Regions from separate parts of the Paenibacillus sp. JT22N12 genome, predicted to be linked through region 2. Evidence: a T-box and tRNA genes for the amino acid it is inferred to sense, from the RefSeq annotation. Region 2 holds a T-box; the other holds one or more tRNA genes.
What was found. A T-box is a leader RNA that pairs with one kind of tRNA and senses whether it is charged. The one in region 2 lies ahead of leuS (leucine--tRNA ligase), so its partner is inferred to be a tRNA-Leu.

Region 1: it encodes a tRNA-Leu, which carries the amino acid that the T-box ahead of leuS (leucine--tRNA ligase) is inferred to sense. The anticodon was not compared.

Annotation. Positions count from the first base shown of each region.
Region 1 is NZ_JBWDNU010000001.1:1,184,146-1,191,361, forward strand. Features, by position in the region: gene AC0YOA_RS04885 (serine hydrolase domain-containing protein) at 1-497, opposite strand, end outside; gene AC0YOA_RS04890 (RrF2 family transcriptional regulator) at 667-1,104, opposite strand; gene AC0YOA_RS04895 (DoxX family protein) at 1,348-1,716, opposite strand; tRNA gene AC0YOA_RS04900 (tRNA-Leu) at 2,030-2,116, opposite strand; gene AC0YOA_RS04905 (glycosyltransferase family 4 protein) at 2,198-3,154, opposite strand; gene AC0YOA_RS04910 (response regulator) at 3,326-3,724, shown strand; gene AC0YOA_RS04915 (DUF5107 domain-containing protein) at 3,858-7,196, opposite strand.
Region 2 is NZ_JBWDNU010000002.1:794,293-801,508, forward strand. Features, by position in the region: gene nadD (nicotinate-nucleotide adenylyltransferase) at 1-51, shown strand, start outside; gene yqeK (bis(5'-nucleosyl)-tetraphosphatase (symmetrical) YqeK) at 41-616, shown strand; gene rsfS (ribosome silencing factor) at 613-960, shown strand; gene AC0YOA_RS08885 (CvfB family protein) at 957-1,859, shown strand; gene AC0YOA_RS08890 (class I SAM-dependent DNA methyltransferase) at 1,872-2,645, shown strand; T-box leader at 2,711-2,953, shown strand; gene leuS (leucine--tRNA ligase) at 3,029-5,470, shown strand; gene comER (late competence protein ComER) at 5,539-6,378, opposite strand; gene AC0YOA_RS08905 (ComEA family DNA-binding protein) at 6,507-7,178, shown strand.

The DNA of each region.
Region 1 (7,216 bases), on a different contig from region 2:
AAAGCAAGAGGGATGGCCGCAAGCTGCTTGGACAGCTCCCGCATATTCATCGTGGCGGCGGCGTTCTCCATCATAACGCGGGTCTGCCGTTCGGTTTCCGTCCCAATCCCGCCATATGTAAGACCGGACGACATGGTGAACAGATCCTTGACGCGAATCGGGTTGGCCGCGGGAGATACCGTCATATCGCCAAATTCGTTGTAGCGGTACACCATCGGATTTTTGAACTCGGGCAGATACTCCTCAAGCGGATCGTTCAACAGATAGTGTCCTCTCTCGTAAAGCATGAGCGCCGCGGTGCAGGTAATCACTTTGGTCATCGAATAAATTCGGTAAATGGTATCCGTGCTGATTTCCTTCTTCTTCTCCAGATCCGCATAACCGAAGCTGTCCTGGTATAATACTTCCCCGCGGCGGACAACGGTTAAGGCGCAGCCGGCCGGTCCTTTTTCCACAAAGCTCTTAAGGATCGGAGTCAATCGTTGTATCCGGTTCATTAATGCATCCCCTTTCTGAAAACGTTTACCATCATAGTAGCACATGGTTTTGGCAGGTGTAAATTAAGACGGGGCCCCCTTCCCAAAAAAAATTGGGTCCTCGTGCATGAGTAGCCCCAAACGTGCTTCTTGTTGATCGTGCCGGACTTATTATTTGGTGTGATATACCCTAAACGTTGAAGAAGTCGACCCTGGACATGACATGATCAATGGTGAATTGATGAAGATACTGAATAGTGTTCTGTTCCGCATTGTGGAGAATTTTTTCCAGCTCCAGATCCAGAAACTCCCCGGCCTCCCCGCAATCCGCTTCTTGAGCGGGCTCTTTTCCTCCCGTGTTGACTGCATCATATATATCTCCGAGCGTAAGCGCGGCAGTATCTTTTTTGAGAATATATCCTCCCTCACGACCACCCTTGGATTCCACGATTCCGGCGCTGGCCAAGGCTTGAAGAACTCTTCGCAGGAAAGTGGCATGGGAATCCACCTGGCTGGCAATCATGGCACTTGATAAAATGCCCCTGCTTTGGGCTAGCCAGACAACGGCATGAATGGCGATTTTGAAATGCGGCGGCCCGAAATCGATTCGTTTATTCGCTGTGCTCATTACCGCTCACTCCCTTCTTCATTACAGCATGTCAGAATTTCAATATGTGTGTAATATAGGCACATTATATGTTTTTTACCCGTCTGTGGCAAATTCTATTCAACCTGTTGCCTTTGGTGCATCTATTAGAAAAAGAGAGCCAGTCGTGATTGGCTCTCTTTGATTTGACTTCTATAGTATCGCCTGTACACATCTGCCTGTTGAAGCTGACGATTGATAATTTGGATGCCCGAACAACCGTCATTAACCCGGGAAATTCGCAAGCTCCGAGCTTTGCAGCAGAGTAACCGCAACGGATAGAATCAGCAGCACGATTACGGGCAATAACGCGGTTACCGGATCCTTGACCCGGATATGAGCGGCGGCAGCGCCCAGCATGATAAATCCAAGCCAGATGCCAGCCCACGCCGACCAGCTTGGCTCCCAGAAGCCGATGACCAGCGCGATCACCGCTATATACTGGGTCAGACCGGTAAAGACCCGAAACCATTGCGGCAGCTTCAAATGGGCAAAACTATCCACCTGCATTTTGGTGCCAAAAACCTTCATTGAACCCGCCATCAGAAACACTAGACCTAATAGGATTTCAATAATCATGGCTAAAACGTCCACATCCATCTCTCCCCGTATGCTCTTTTTTTAACACAATGTGCATGACCATGGCTGTAATCATAAAGCATAATACATCAATATTCATCTCTCCTTGCCAGCCTTCAGCAATCCTCAGATTTAATTGCAACTGGTGTAGGCACATTATAGAACGAAAGCTTGATGAATGCAATACTGAATTAAAATATGAGATAGTCTCCAAATGTATGCCTTTCATGAAGTGGAGCAAAACGCCAAGAGCAGTAACCGGACGAAGCCGGTGCTGAACAAACAAAAAAACCCTTCCTTTGAGAAGAGTTAGTTTAGTTTAAAGGTATGGTGCGGTCGAGAGGACTCGAACCTCCACGGCATTGCTACCACTGGAACCTGAATCCAGCGCGTCTGCCAATTCCGCCACGACCGCATATTAGCGAGAAAATCATTTTCGCTCAATATTCAATACTATACCGTTTATCTATGAGAATGTCAACATTATTTTCCTTAATTATTGAATCAGCAACAATATGATGGAGAATAAACCGGTGCAAATATTGATTAAATACAGGAAGGATACCACCTGAACCGGTTTCATGCCTGTTTTTAACAATACATAATGCGCCTGGGAAGCGTCTGCCTTGTAGAAGGGAACGCCCTTCATCATCCTCCAGATCACAACACGGACATTGTCCAGGATCGGAACGCTGAGCGCAAGAATCGGAATGAACAAGGACAGGACTGTCGCCTGCTTGAAGGCTCCGTCAAGCGCAATAACGGCAAGGATGAAGCCAAGAAAAGTAGCTCCTGCATCGCCCATGAACACTTTTGCCGGCGGCCGGTTGTATCTCAGATAACCCAGGGATGCGCCTACAAGAATCGTAGCCATCATCGCCGACTCGCCTTGTCCCATTACAAGCGCGACCACCAGAAGCGTTGTTCCCGATATAGCGGATAATCCGCTGGCCAAGCCGTCAATCCCGTCTGTAAAGTTAATTACCGTTGTTACGCCAAAAATCCATAAGACGGTGAAGAGGAACTGGAACAACTCGGGAAGTACGTAATAGCTTCCTGTGAAGGGATTCTCAAAGCCGCTGAATACAATCCCCGAGCTGTAGACCAGAATGGCAGCACCCATCTGAACCACAAATTTTGGCAGCGAGGCAAATTCCTTGCCATGCGTCTTGTACCAGTCGTCAACAAGGCCGATGATCAGAATGATCAGGCCGCCTCCGAGAATAGCCCCGGTCTTGATCCAATTATCGTGAACAAATATCAGATATAAAATGACAAAGGCAGCATAAATCGCAATGCCTGCGGTCAGCGGAATCGGTTCCCGGTGAATTTTGCGTTCGTTGTTGGTTTGGGGCTTGTCCACAAATCCGATCCTGAGTGCCAGCTTGCGAAGCGGCGGTATAAGTGCGATAACAATAGCAATAGCAAACACAAAAGCGATAATATAATTCATATCATTCTCCTTATCGATCATGATAACCTATCTGAAATTATAATCATCCCCCCGCTTAAATGCAATCCTGACACAGGAGCTTGCGCTGTTCACGCTTTTTAGCCAGCGGTCCGTTCAGTTTTTGTTCAGACTGCCCTGATATGATCGGCTTAAGACAAGGAGGCGATGACCATGAATGGAATCAAAGTAATGGTAGTCGACGATACCGCATTTATGCGCATGATGATGCGCGGCCTTCTGGAGAGTCTGGGTCTTGAGGTTGTAGCGGAAGCCGGCAACGGCATTGAAGCTGTTAATCTCTATAAAAGAGTAAGACCCCAGCTTGTGACCATGGATATTACGATGCCCGAAATGGACGGAGTCAGCGCCCTCAAAAATATCAAGCAGGTCGATCCGGCAGCTAAAATTATTATGTGCTCCGCGATGGGACAGCGGGAAATGGTCCTTGAGGCCATTCGAAGCGGCGCATGCGATTTTGTCGTCAAACCGGTGCAAAAGGAACGATTGGCCGAGGCGATATCCAATCATTTCCAGACCTTCGCAAATTCAGCCGGAGGTGGCCATATTTAGTGAATCTCCAATGAAAAAGCGGCTGAACAGATTATTTTCTGCTCAACCGCTTTTTATGTTACTCTCCAGCCCACTTTGAATCTTAAGGTGAAGATATCACTTTCTTGCCTTTCTCCCCTGCCATTATTCTCGTTTACTCCGCGGTTTGCAAATGAATGATTGCCCCTTGATGATTGGGTTCAAGGCGGAGCACTTCCTCCAATTGAGCCTGCGATTCAGCCAAGCGGCCAAGCCCCAGATGGCCGAGGCCGATCATATAGCGGCAGTGGATTTCATTGCGTCTGTTCAGATCGTCATCGAACACCAGAAAATCGGGAAGCGAAACAGCAAAATAATCGAGCTTAACCTTGTCAAACAGATGGGTTTCCCCATAATCAATCAGTTTATTGAAGCGGGAAGCCGCTTCCTTATCCCCTTGCAGCCTGGACCAGGCAAGCCCCTGGTAGAAAATCGTATCCGGCGGCTGATCATTATAGAACATCGCTCCCGCAGGCTCATCAATACCCTGCGAAGCAAGGCGGAATGCCTTCTTTGCTTCTTCATTGCGTCCATCCGCTTCCAGCGCACATCCCAGGTAATAGTAAATATTGTTCTCCTGTGCGCCGGCCAGCTTCCCCTCGCCCAGATTATCCGGATACACGAGCGCGCGCAGCAGCACTTTCTCCGCTTCCTGATATGCCTGTTCAGCAAGAAGCTTCTTGCCCAGCTCCACATGCGCCAGCACATACTGACCGGTAACCTTGCCTTCCCCACCTTCCCATGGATGGAATTTGCGGGAATTCAACAGGCCGATCGCTTCCTCATGCCTGCGTACCGTGTTATGCAGAGTGACATACTCTACAAATAAATCATCGCGCATTCTCACCTGATCCGGATGGCTGCTCAAATGATCAAGACGCTCCTGCGCGCTGATGCCGAGCTTTTTGTACAGCTGGTCGAGCTCGTACAGCACCCGCGCGTCGCTCTGGTCTGCGGCATAAGCAAGCTCCAGATAGGTCCGGGCTTTCCCGGGATCGTTCTGTTTATTGAAATAGGCCAGCGCCAGATTGCGGTGGGACGTTGGAAACGAAGAATCCAGCTCTGTTGAGGCTTCCCAATGCCGGATGGCCTCCTGATGCCTTTTCTTATCATATAACAAGTTGCCCAGATAATAATGAGCCCGTGCATCGCCAGGGTTTTGCCCCAAAGCATATTCCAGCACCTGCATGTCGAGCAGGCTGTTAGGGAAACAGTATGCTGAAGAGGCTGCCTGCCCCGCCCGTAACTGTTTCGCGGAATCATCCTGTCTTCCAAGCTTCCCATATAAATATCCCAATGTGTAATGCAGCATTGGATATACATCCCCGGCTTGATCCGGCAGGGCTCCATGCAATACGTCAGCTGCTTCCTCGTACAGCCCGCAGCCCACATAGTCAGCGGCCAGCTGCAAATAATTATGCGCATCGCCGCGCAGCAAATACCTGAAATTGTCCAGGGAGGCAGCCGCTTCTTCATGCAGGCCCCTTGCATCGAGGTTTAAATATTTTTCATAATTTGCGCCGAAGTCTGCAACATCAAGGTTCAATGTTTCCACTGCCGCGCTTACAGCCGCTTCATACCTGCCAAGCTTCCGCAGCAGCGCTGTTTTCAGATGGCGCGCCTTATAATTCCGCGTATTGCGGATAAGCGAGCGCTCTGTCAGCTCCAGCGCTTCCTCATAGGACTTTCTGGCGCCGGCGATTTGAGCGAGCGTAAAATATCCACTGTCCTGCCACGCGGCGGACCATACCGATTTGTACAGCGCTTCGAAGGCTTCTTCGTGACGTTCCTGCAGCTTGAGCGAAACGCCCAGCTGGTAATAGGCCTCGCTGTCGTACGGATTGGTATTGCGCGCCGTCAAGGTCTTGATTGCGCGCCGGAAATGCGTCTCCGCCTCTGTGAACAGGCCTCTGCGCAGCAGAAGCGTGCCATAGGCAACATTGATGCGGATATCGCCGGCACTGCGCTTCAATCCTTCCAGATAATACTCCTCCGGCTCGAATGTCGCATGGCGGTACTGCTCCAGATGAAGACCGGCCAGCAGCAGCTCTTCCACCGTCAGCAGCTCCTGCGGTGCAGGCATCGGCTGTGCGGCCTCAGGCATTTTCTCGATTGCCGGTTTTTTGGGCTGATAGCCGACCAGCGTACGTCCTGCCGCATCGCGTACAGTAAGCATGAGGTCGTGGGCCTGATCGTCTTCATGAAGCTGCATCGTCTGCGTGAACGATTCAAGCGGCGACAGGCTCACGCTCAGCAGCAAATAACGGCTGCGGGCGCTGGACAGTTCTACCGTGGCATTTTCGAACCGGGACGTCGCATAGACCTGTATCCGGATGCTGCGGTCCGCGGAATCCACCTCCAGGTTGACTGCGGCATCCCTGGAAGCATTTTTCACGACGCCAATCTGCTTGTAAGGCATGAAATATTGGGTGAAGGATTTCTCCTCATAAGGCTGAAGCCAGGTGAAGTCGGGCTGGTTATCGGTGTAGACTCCCGTCATAAGCTCAATGTAAGGACCATCCTCGTCTGTCAGATTGCGGTCCCACGCCTGGCCGAATTCCCCATTGCCCCATGTCCACTGTTTTTTGCCCGGCGAAATATGATGGTTGGCGACATGCAGCAGACCCGCCTGAACCGCGTGATCGTAACCCCCGACAAAATTATAGTCGGAATGATATGCCATGTACGAGGTGGGAACCGGAATGTTGGCATACCGGGAAATATCGACCCCGGCGGAATAATCCATTTTGTAATAGGTTCCAGTCGCTATAGGAAAACGGGATACATCGCGCTTGCCATGATCGAATACGGCATGGACGTCCGGTGGGAATACCGATTGGGTGTGGTCATTGACCGCTACCGCCGGATTGGCCCACCACAGGAATGTTTGCGGCTCCGGTGTGCGATTGTACAGCTGCGCATTGATCTCCAGATAGGCCGCTCCCGCATGGAGCGTGAATCCGGCAGTCATCTTGGTGCCGTACATCCGGTCAATCTCGCTGACCCATACCGTTGCGCTGCCGTCCTCATTTTCGCCAAACGTACATTCCACCGCTCCGTACGTATTGGGCCTGTGATGCTGCGGCCAGTTAAATTCAATCCCGCCTGAAATCCACGGCCCCGCCAGGCCGACCAAGGCAGGCTTGATGACCCGGTTATAATAAACAAAATCATAGTTATTCGTCTTATCTACTGCACGGTAGATTCGTCCGCCGATTTCCGGCATGATTTCAATCCGCAGAAACTCATTCTCCAGAATAATCATCCGGTAAGCCCGCAGTTCCTTGTCATCGTTTATTTTATCAATTACCGGATGGGGATAGACCTTCCCCGAACTGCCCTGATAAACCCGTTTCTCCAGAAACATCGGGTTTTTATCCGGCTTGCCGACCCCGTAAGTGGGGATTTCGACTATTTCCTCACGGACTGTTGCCTGTGGAATCTTCTTGTCCATTGCCTCGCGCCCCTTTCCTG
Region 2 (7,216 bases):
CCGGAGAAGGTCCACTCTTTTATAAAAAGGAATGGTCTATATGAATCGTGATGACATGATAGCGGCTGTTCAGGCCGAGATGCCGGAGCGCCGCTGGAAGCATACGCTTGGCGTTATGGAGACATCCGTAGTGCTTGCCCGGCGCTACGGGGAGGATCCCGAGCGGGCGGAGCTCGCCGCGATTTTGCATGATGTGGCGAAGTATTGGCAAACGTCGCGAATGGAAGCCATTATCCGCGAGGAGGACCTTCCCCCCGATCTGCTCAAGTATGACAAAGAGCTGTGGCACGCGCCTGTTGGCGCCTATGTCGCCGAGCATAACTTTGGCGTCACGGACCCCGGTGTATTGGATGCGATTCGCTATCATACCTCGGGCCGGGAAGACATGACGCGGATGGATAAAATCGTCTGTCTGGCCGATTACATGGAGCCGGGAAGAGATTTTCCGGGAGTGGAGCGTATTCGCGAGCTGTCCGGACAGCATTTGGAGAAGGCGCTGATCGCCGGGTTTGACTCCACCATCACTCATTTACTGGCCCAAGGGAAGCGGATTTACCCGCTCACCATAGCAGCACGCAACGATTTACTATTAAAAGCCAGGGAGGCTGAGCAATGACCATAAAACCAGAGAAACTTCTGCAGCTCGTAGTAGCAGCGGCCGAGGAGAAAAAAGCGCATCAGATCGTCGCTCTCAATTTGCAGAACATTTCGCTTGTGGCCGATTATTTTGTGATTTGCCACGGTAATTCGGATACGCAGGTACAGGCGATTACAACGGAAATACGCAAGCAGGCGGAGTCCAATGGCGCGCGTTTGCGCGGAATTGAGGGCATGGACTCGGGCCGGTGGGTGCTCATCGATCTCGGAGATGTCGTTGTCCATGTTTTCCACCGGGAAGAACGTGAATATTACAATATTGAGCGGCTGTGGTCCGACGCGAAAGTTGTGGAGTTTGCATGAGTTTAATAGCCGGTACAATCCAGAAGTTCAGGGTGGCGCGTGAAGTGTCGCCCTACGGCTATTTTTTGAGTGATGGAGAATCGGAAGTGCTGCTTCACTATACCGAGCTTGTCGGTCACCGTCCGAAAGTGGACGATGAAGTTGAAGCCTTCATATTTTATGATACCGATGACCGGATCGCGGCAACGATGAAGCAGCCGTTCATTACGCTTGGCAAGGTCGCCCGTCTGGCGGTTGCGGATATCCATCCGCGTATCGGCGCTTTTCTGGAGATGGGACTCGGGCGGCAGCTGCTGCTTCCAATGTCCGAGCAGCCGGAGCTCAAGGAGCTGCGTCCCCAGCGCGGCGATGAAGTGCATGTGATCCTGGCCCATGACAAAATCGGCCGTCTCGTGGCAAAAGTGGCTTTTGAAGAAGAGCTTGCCGAGCTTGCTTTTTCCGCACCGGAATCCTGGCGCAATACATGGGTGGAAGGCTTTGTCACCAAGACGCTGAAGATTGGCTCTTTTGTACTTATTGACGGCGGTGTTGTCGGTTTTGGTGTTATGGGCTTTGTTCCTGCAGAGGAGCGGACCAAGCTGCTGCGGCTGGGCGAGCGTGTCCGGGCCAGAGTGACGTTCATCCGTGAAGACGGACGGGTCAATTTGTCGATGACTCCCCGCAAGGAAGTGGGCAGGCTGGAGGAATCGGAACGCATCCTTGCCTTTCTGCGGGAGCGGCCTGACGGAGCCATGCCCTATTCGGACGAAACATCGGCTGATATCATTAAACAGAAGTTTAATATAAGCAAGTCGGCTTTCAAGCGGGCGATTGGCAAGCTCATGAGGGAAGGGCTTGTTGTGCAGGACGGAAGCTGGACGACCCTGGTACAGGAAAAGCAGCCTGCAGAAGAAGAATAGAGGAGAGAAGCGATGCGTGCTTACCGGCAGTTTGCCACCGTTTACGACCGTCTCATGGAGGACATGCCCTATTCCGATTGGCTGCGGTTTGCAAGGGAGTGCTGGGACCGCTACGGCATCCCGCAAACCGTCGTCGATCTGGGCTGCGGCACGGGGAGTCTGGCGATTCCGCTCGCTCGCTCCGGTTTTCAGGTATTCGGTATCGATCTCTCGGCTGACATGCTCAGCATCGGGCGGAGCAAATGGGACGAAAGCCCGCAGCAGGCGATTCGGTCCTCTGCAGGCGCCATCCGCTGGCTGCAGCAGGATATGTGCAGCTGGGAGCTGCCGGAGCAGGTTGATGCCGTTATCTCCTTTTGCGACTGCATCAATTATTTGACGGAAGAGGATTATGTGGAAGCCGCCTTCCGTGCCACCTATGAAGGACTTAAGCCCGGCGGCGTCTTCCTCTTCGATGTGCATCCGCCCAGGACTCTGCAGCGTTACGCGGATGAGCAGCCCTTCGTGCTGGATGACCGGGATATCGCCTACATCTGGACGAGCGATCTGGACAGCGAACGGGTGGAAATCGAGCATCATCTGACGATTTTTGTCCGTGAGTCGGATGAACGGCCGTCCCATTACAACCGTTTTGAAGAGATTCATGTCCAGCGGGCTTACCAGCCGAAGTGGATTCTGGAGGCGCTGGCGAGAGCGGGGTTTGGCAGGGTGGAATCGTTCGCGGACTTTAGGCTGGCTGCGCCCGATGACCGTTCTGAGCGGCTCTTCTTCGCTGCGGTAAAATGAAGACTTATCCAGATGTGCTCTTGACATGCGTGGGGGTGCTTCTTTATAATCGAACTAATCATTTTAGGTTGGCGTCGATAAGGAGCAGTAGTTTCCTTGAACTGGATTCAGAGAGCCGGCGGTTGGTGCAAGCCGGACCAGAGGGGTTATGAACTCGCCTTGGAGCCGCACGTGCAAGCAGGTATATTAGCTTATGGCCTGTCTAAGCGTGCCGTCCCGCCCGCGTTAAGGGTTCGAGTGAGCAGCGGCAAAGCATGCCTGTTGTTAACTAGGGTGGTACCACGGGAGATAATCCTCTCGTCCCTAGCGTTTACGCTGGGGGCGGGAGGTTTTTTTATGAAAAATATGCGAATATAAGCAAATGAAATCGGGAGGCAATGGTAATGTCACAGGAACGTCCAGAGCAGCAAGGCTATAACCCACTGGTCATTGAGCCGAAATGGCAGATGTATTGGGATGAGCACAAGACTTTTCAAACGACTGAGGATCCGGGAAAACCGAAATTTTACGCGCTGGATATGTTTCCGTATCCATCCGGCTCAGGGCTGCATGTAGGCCATCCCGAAGGGTACACGGCTACTGATATCGTCTCCCGCTACAAACGGATGAAGGGCTATAATGTCCTCCACCCGATGGGCTGGGACGCGTTTGGACTGCCTGCGGAGCAGCATGCTCTGGATACGGGGGAGCATCCTCGGGAAATTACGGTCAAGAATATCAATAATTTCCGCAGACAAATCAAGTCGCTTGGTTTCTCGTATGACTGGGACCGCGAATTCAGCACCACCGATCCCGATTATTACAAATGGACGCAGTGGATATTCATTCAGCTGTTTAACAAGGGACTCGCTTATGTGGCGGAGGTTCCTGTTAACTGGTGTCCTGCGCTGGGCACAGTGCTTGCGAACGAAGAAGTTATCAACGGCCTGAGCGAACGGGGCAATCATCCCGTCATCCGCAAGCCGATGCGCCAATGGGTGCTGAAGATCACGGAATATGCGGAGAGGCTGCTTGAGGATCTGGAGGAACTGGACTGGACCGAAAGCATCAAGGACATGCAGCGCAACTGGATCGGCAAATCCAAGGGAGCAGAAGTGACCTTTGCCATCGACGGCTATGAGGAATCGCTGGTCGTGTTTACGACAAGGCCCGATACGCTTTTTGGCGCAACCTACTGCGTGCTGGCGCCGGAGCACGAGCTTGTCGCTCAAATTACGACGGCGAAGCAGAAAGCTGCCGTGGAAGCTTACCAGGAGTCTGCCGCACGCAAAAGCGATCTGGAGCGCACAGATTTGGCCAAGGACAAAACAGGCGTATTTACAGGAGCCTATGCCATCAATCCGGTGAGCGGAGCCAAAACACCGATCTGGATCGCCGATTACGTTCTTGCCGGATACGGCACCGGGGCCATTATGGCAGTACCGGGCCATGATCAACGCGACTGGGAATTCGCCAAGCAGTTTGATCTGCCTATAGTGGAGGTTGTTCAGGGCGGGACGATCACCGGGGAAGCCTACGCCGGAGACGGTCCCCATGTGAATTCGCAATATTTGAACGGATTGAACAACGAAGAGGCTATCGCCCTGATGATCCGCAAGCTGGAGGAGAACGGCAAGGGCAAAGGTAAAATCACCTACCGCCTTCGCGACTGGCTGTTCAGCCGCCAGCGTTATTGGGGGGAGCCGATTCCGATTCTTCATCTGGAGGATGGCACGATGAAGCCGGTTCCGGATGACCAGCTGCCGTTGCTGCTGCCGGAAATCGATCAGATCAAGCCTTCCGGGACGGGCGAATCGCCTTTGGCGAATGTGACCGAATGGGTGGAGACGATTGATCCGGAAACGGGGATGAAGGCGCGCCGCGAAACCAATACGATGCCGCAATGGGCGGGCAGCTGCTGGTATTATCTGCGGTTTATTGATCCTCACAACCAGAATGAGCTTTGCTCCAAGGAGAAGCAGGCGCAGTGGCTGCCGGTGGATCTGTATATCGGCGGCGCGGAGCATGCTGTGCTTCATCTGCTTTATGCGCGCTTTTGGCATAAGGTGCTGTACGATCTGGGCATTGTGGATACGAAGGAGCCGTTCCATAAGCTGGTCAATCAAGGCATGATTCTTGGCATGAATAATGAGAAGATGAGCAAATCGCGGGGCAATGTCATCAATCCTGATGATATTGTCAATGAGTTCGGGGCAGATACGCTGCGGATGTATGAGATGTTCATGGGACCGCTTGAAGCTACGAAGCCATGGAATACCAACGGTGTGGAAGGGATGTACCGTTTCCTCAGCCGCGTATGGCGGATGGCGATCGGGGAAGACGGCGCTCTTCATGCGAAAATATCGGATGCAAAAACGACGGATGCGTTCAAGCGCACCTGGCATCGCACGATCAGGAAGGTAACGGACGATTACGAGCATCTGCGCTTCAATACGGCGATCAGTCAACTGATGATATTCGTCAATGAGGCGTACAAGGCAGAATCGCTCCCCCGGGAAGCAGTCGAGCATTTTGTTCAGATGCTGTCTCCGCTCGCGCCGCATATCGCCGAAGAGCTGTGGTCAAAGCTGGGTCATACTGGGTCGGTCACTTATGTGGCTTGGCCAGCCTACGATGAGTCCTGGACGATTGATCAAGAGGTGGAAATTGTCGTACAGGTGAACGGAAAAATCCTCGATCGTCTCTCGATAGCGGCCGATACGGAGGAATCCGAGATGGAGAGCATCGCCAAGCTATCCGTTAAAGTGGCTGAGGCGCTTGAGGGCAAGACGATCCGCAAAGTAATTGCCGTCAAGGGCAAGCTTGTCAACATCGTAGCCAATTAAGAATCAGTCAAGGTAAGCAAAGCTGCCTGGTAAAAAGAGGTGAATGGCTTATTAACGCAAAGCATGCGTTATGGGCCATTCACCTCTTTGCCGTATAAGGAGAGAGCGACCCGCTCCAGATCTTCCTTGTATTTGGCATGTGTCGTCCGGATGACGGCATTGAATACACCGTCAAGCTCGCGGTTCAGCAGGGCAAGCGCCTGGGCGGTTATGCCGCCGGGAACGGCTACTCTTGCCTGAAGGGTTTCTGGCGACATGCCTCCTTCGGTGAGCAGCTGGCCGGTGCCATAGAGCATCGCGCTTGCCACAATCTCCGCCTCTTCCCGGGGGATTCCGGTTTCTTCAACCGCCGCGTTGATGAAGCTCTGCAGGACAAAGGCCATGAAGGCCGGACCGCAGCTGGAAATATCCGAGACGATCCGCGTATGCTTCTCATCAATGGCCAGAGGTGCGCTGATCATGGAGAAAAGGTTGTTCAGGCGGGCTTTATCCGCTTCATTCAGTCTATCGCCGTACATGCATAAGGTTGCGCCGCAGCATACAAAATTCGTTATGCTGGGAATGACTTTCGCTATCTTGCAGGGGAGAGAATTTTCCAGCTGCTCAATCAGGACAGGGCTGGTAATCGAGATAACAATCTGGTCTTCCGACAGAATCCCGCGAATCTCCTCGATGACCCGTTTATATTCTAGCGGTTTGATGCACAAAAATATCAGATCCTGTCCGATGACGGCATCGCGGTTAAGGGGGACAGCGCGCAGGCCAAGGTGCCGGACGGCAAGCTTTTCCGCTTTGGCGAAGGTACGGTTGCTGGCGGTAATTTGTGACGGTTCAAGCGCGCCCGAACCGATAAACGAATCGATAAGCAAGCTTCCCATACTTCCGATTCCGATAAATCCAACATTCATCGTAACCCCTCCTTGGCTCTTTGCTCTTACTACCCTATGCAAGGGGGCAAGGCCAACATAACCAAAAGTACGGCAAAGTTTTAGACATTATCGCCGGATAAATAAAGGACAGAGGTGACCTCTACAATATGTACTCTGAAAAAAGAAGATCCGACTGGAATCGAAAATTTATGATGGCCGCCCTGCTTCTCCTGGGGGCTCTGCTGCTGGTCGCTGCGCTCTATCAGTCAGATTCCAGCGAGCCGCCAGGCTGGGTGGCTATGAACAGCCAGGTGAAAGAAGTGTTGAATCCGGCGGACAATGAGCCAGGACCTGCTGCGAAGGATAAGATAAAGAACGACGCTCCTGGCACGGACCGGCAAAGCGGCGGGATGACGGTTCCAGCTTCAATAGATGCGGAAGAGGAGGGAGCCGCAAGCCCCACGGATGTCGCGGAGGACATTAAGACCTCAGGAGGAAGCAAGACCAAGGAAGGAGCTAAGGCTGGCTCGGAAGATATACCCTCAGACTCGGGGAAAGAGACAGACGCGAAGCAGGCTGCAAGTGCAGGGGCAGGAGGTGAGAAGGCTATCGAACCTCGGGGAGCCGGCCTTACCGAAGAGGGCAAAATCAACATTAATTTTGCTACGGCCCAGGAACTGGATGAGCTGCCCGGCATCGGGGAAGCCAAGGCGGGAACGATCGTCGCGGACAGGGAGAAGAATGGTCCGTTTCGCTCAGTTGACGATTTGCTCCGGGTCAAAGGAATCGGTCCCAAACTACTGGAAAAAATGAAACCTTCCATTGTTGTTGCGCCTTGATTATGCGACAATGGGAAAAGCAGCGGCCAGAGCCGTTG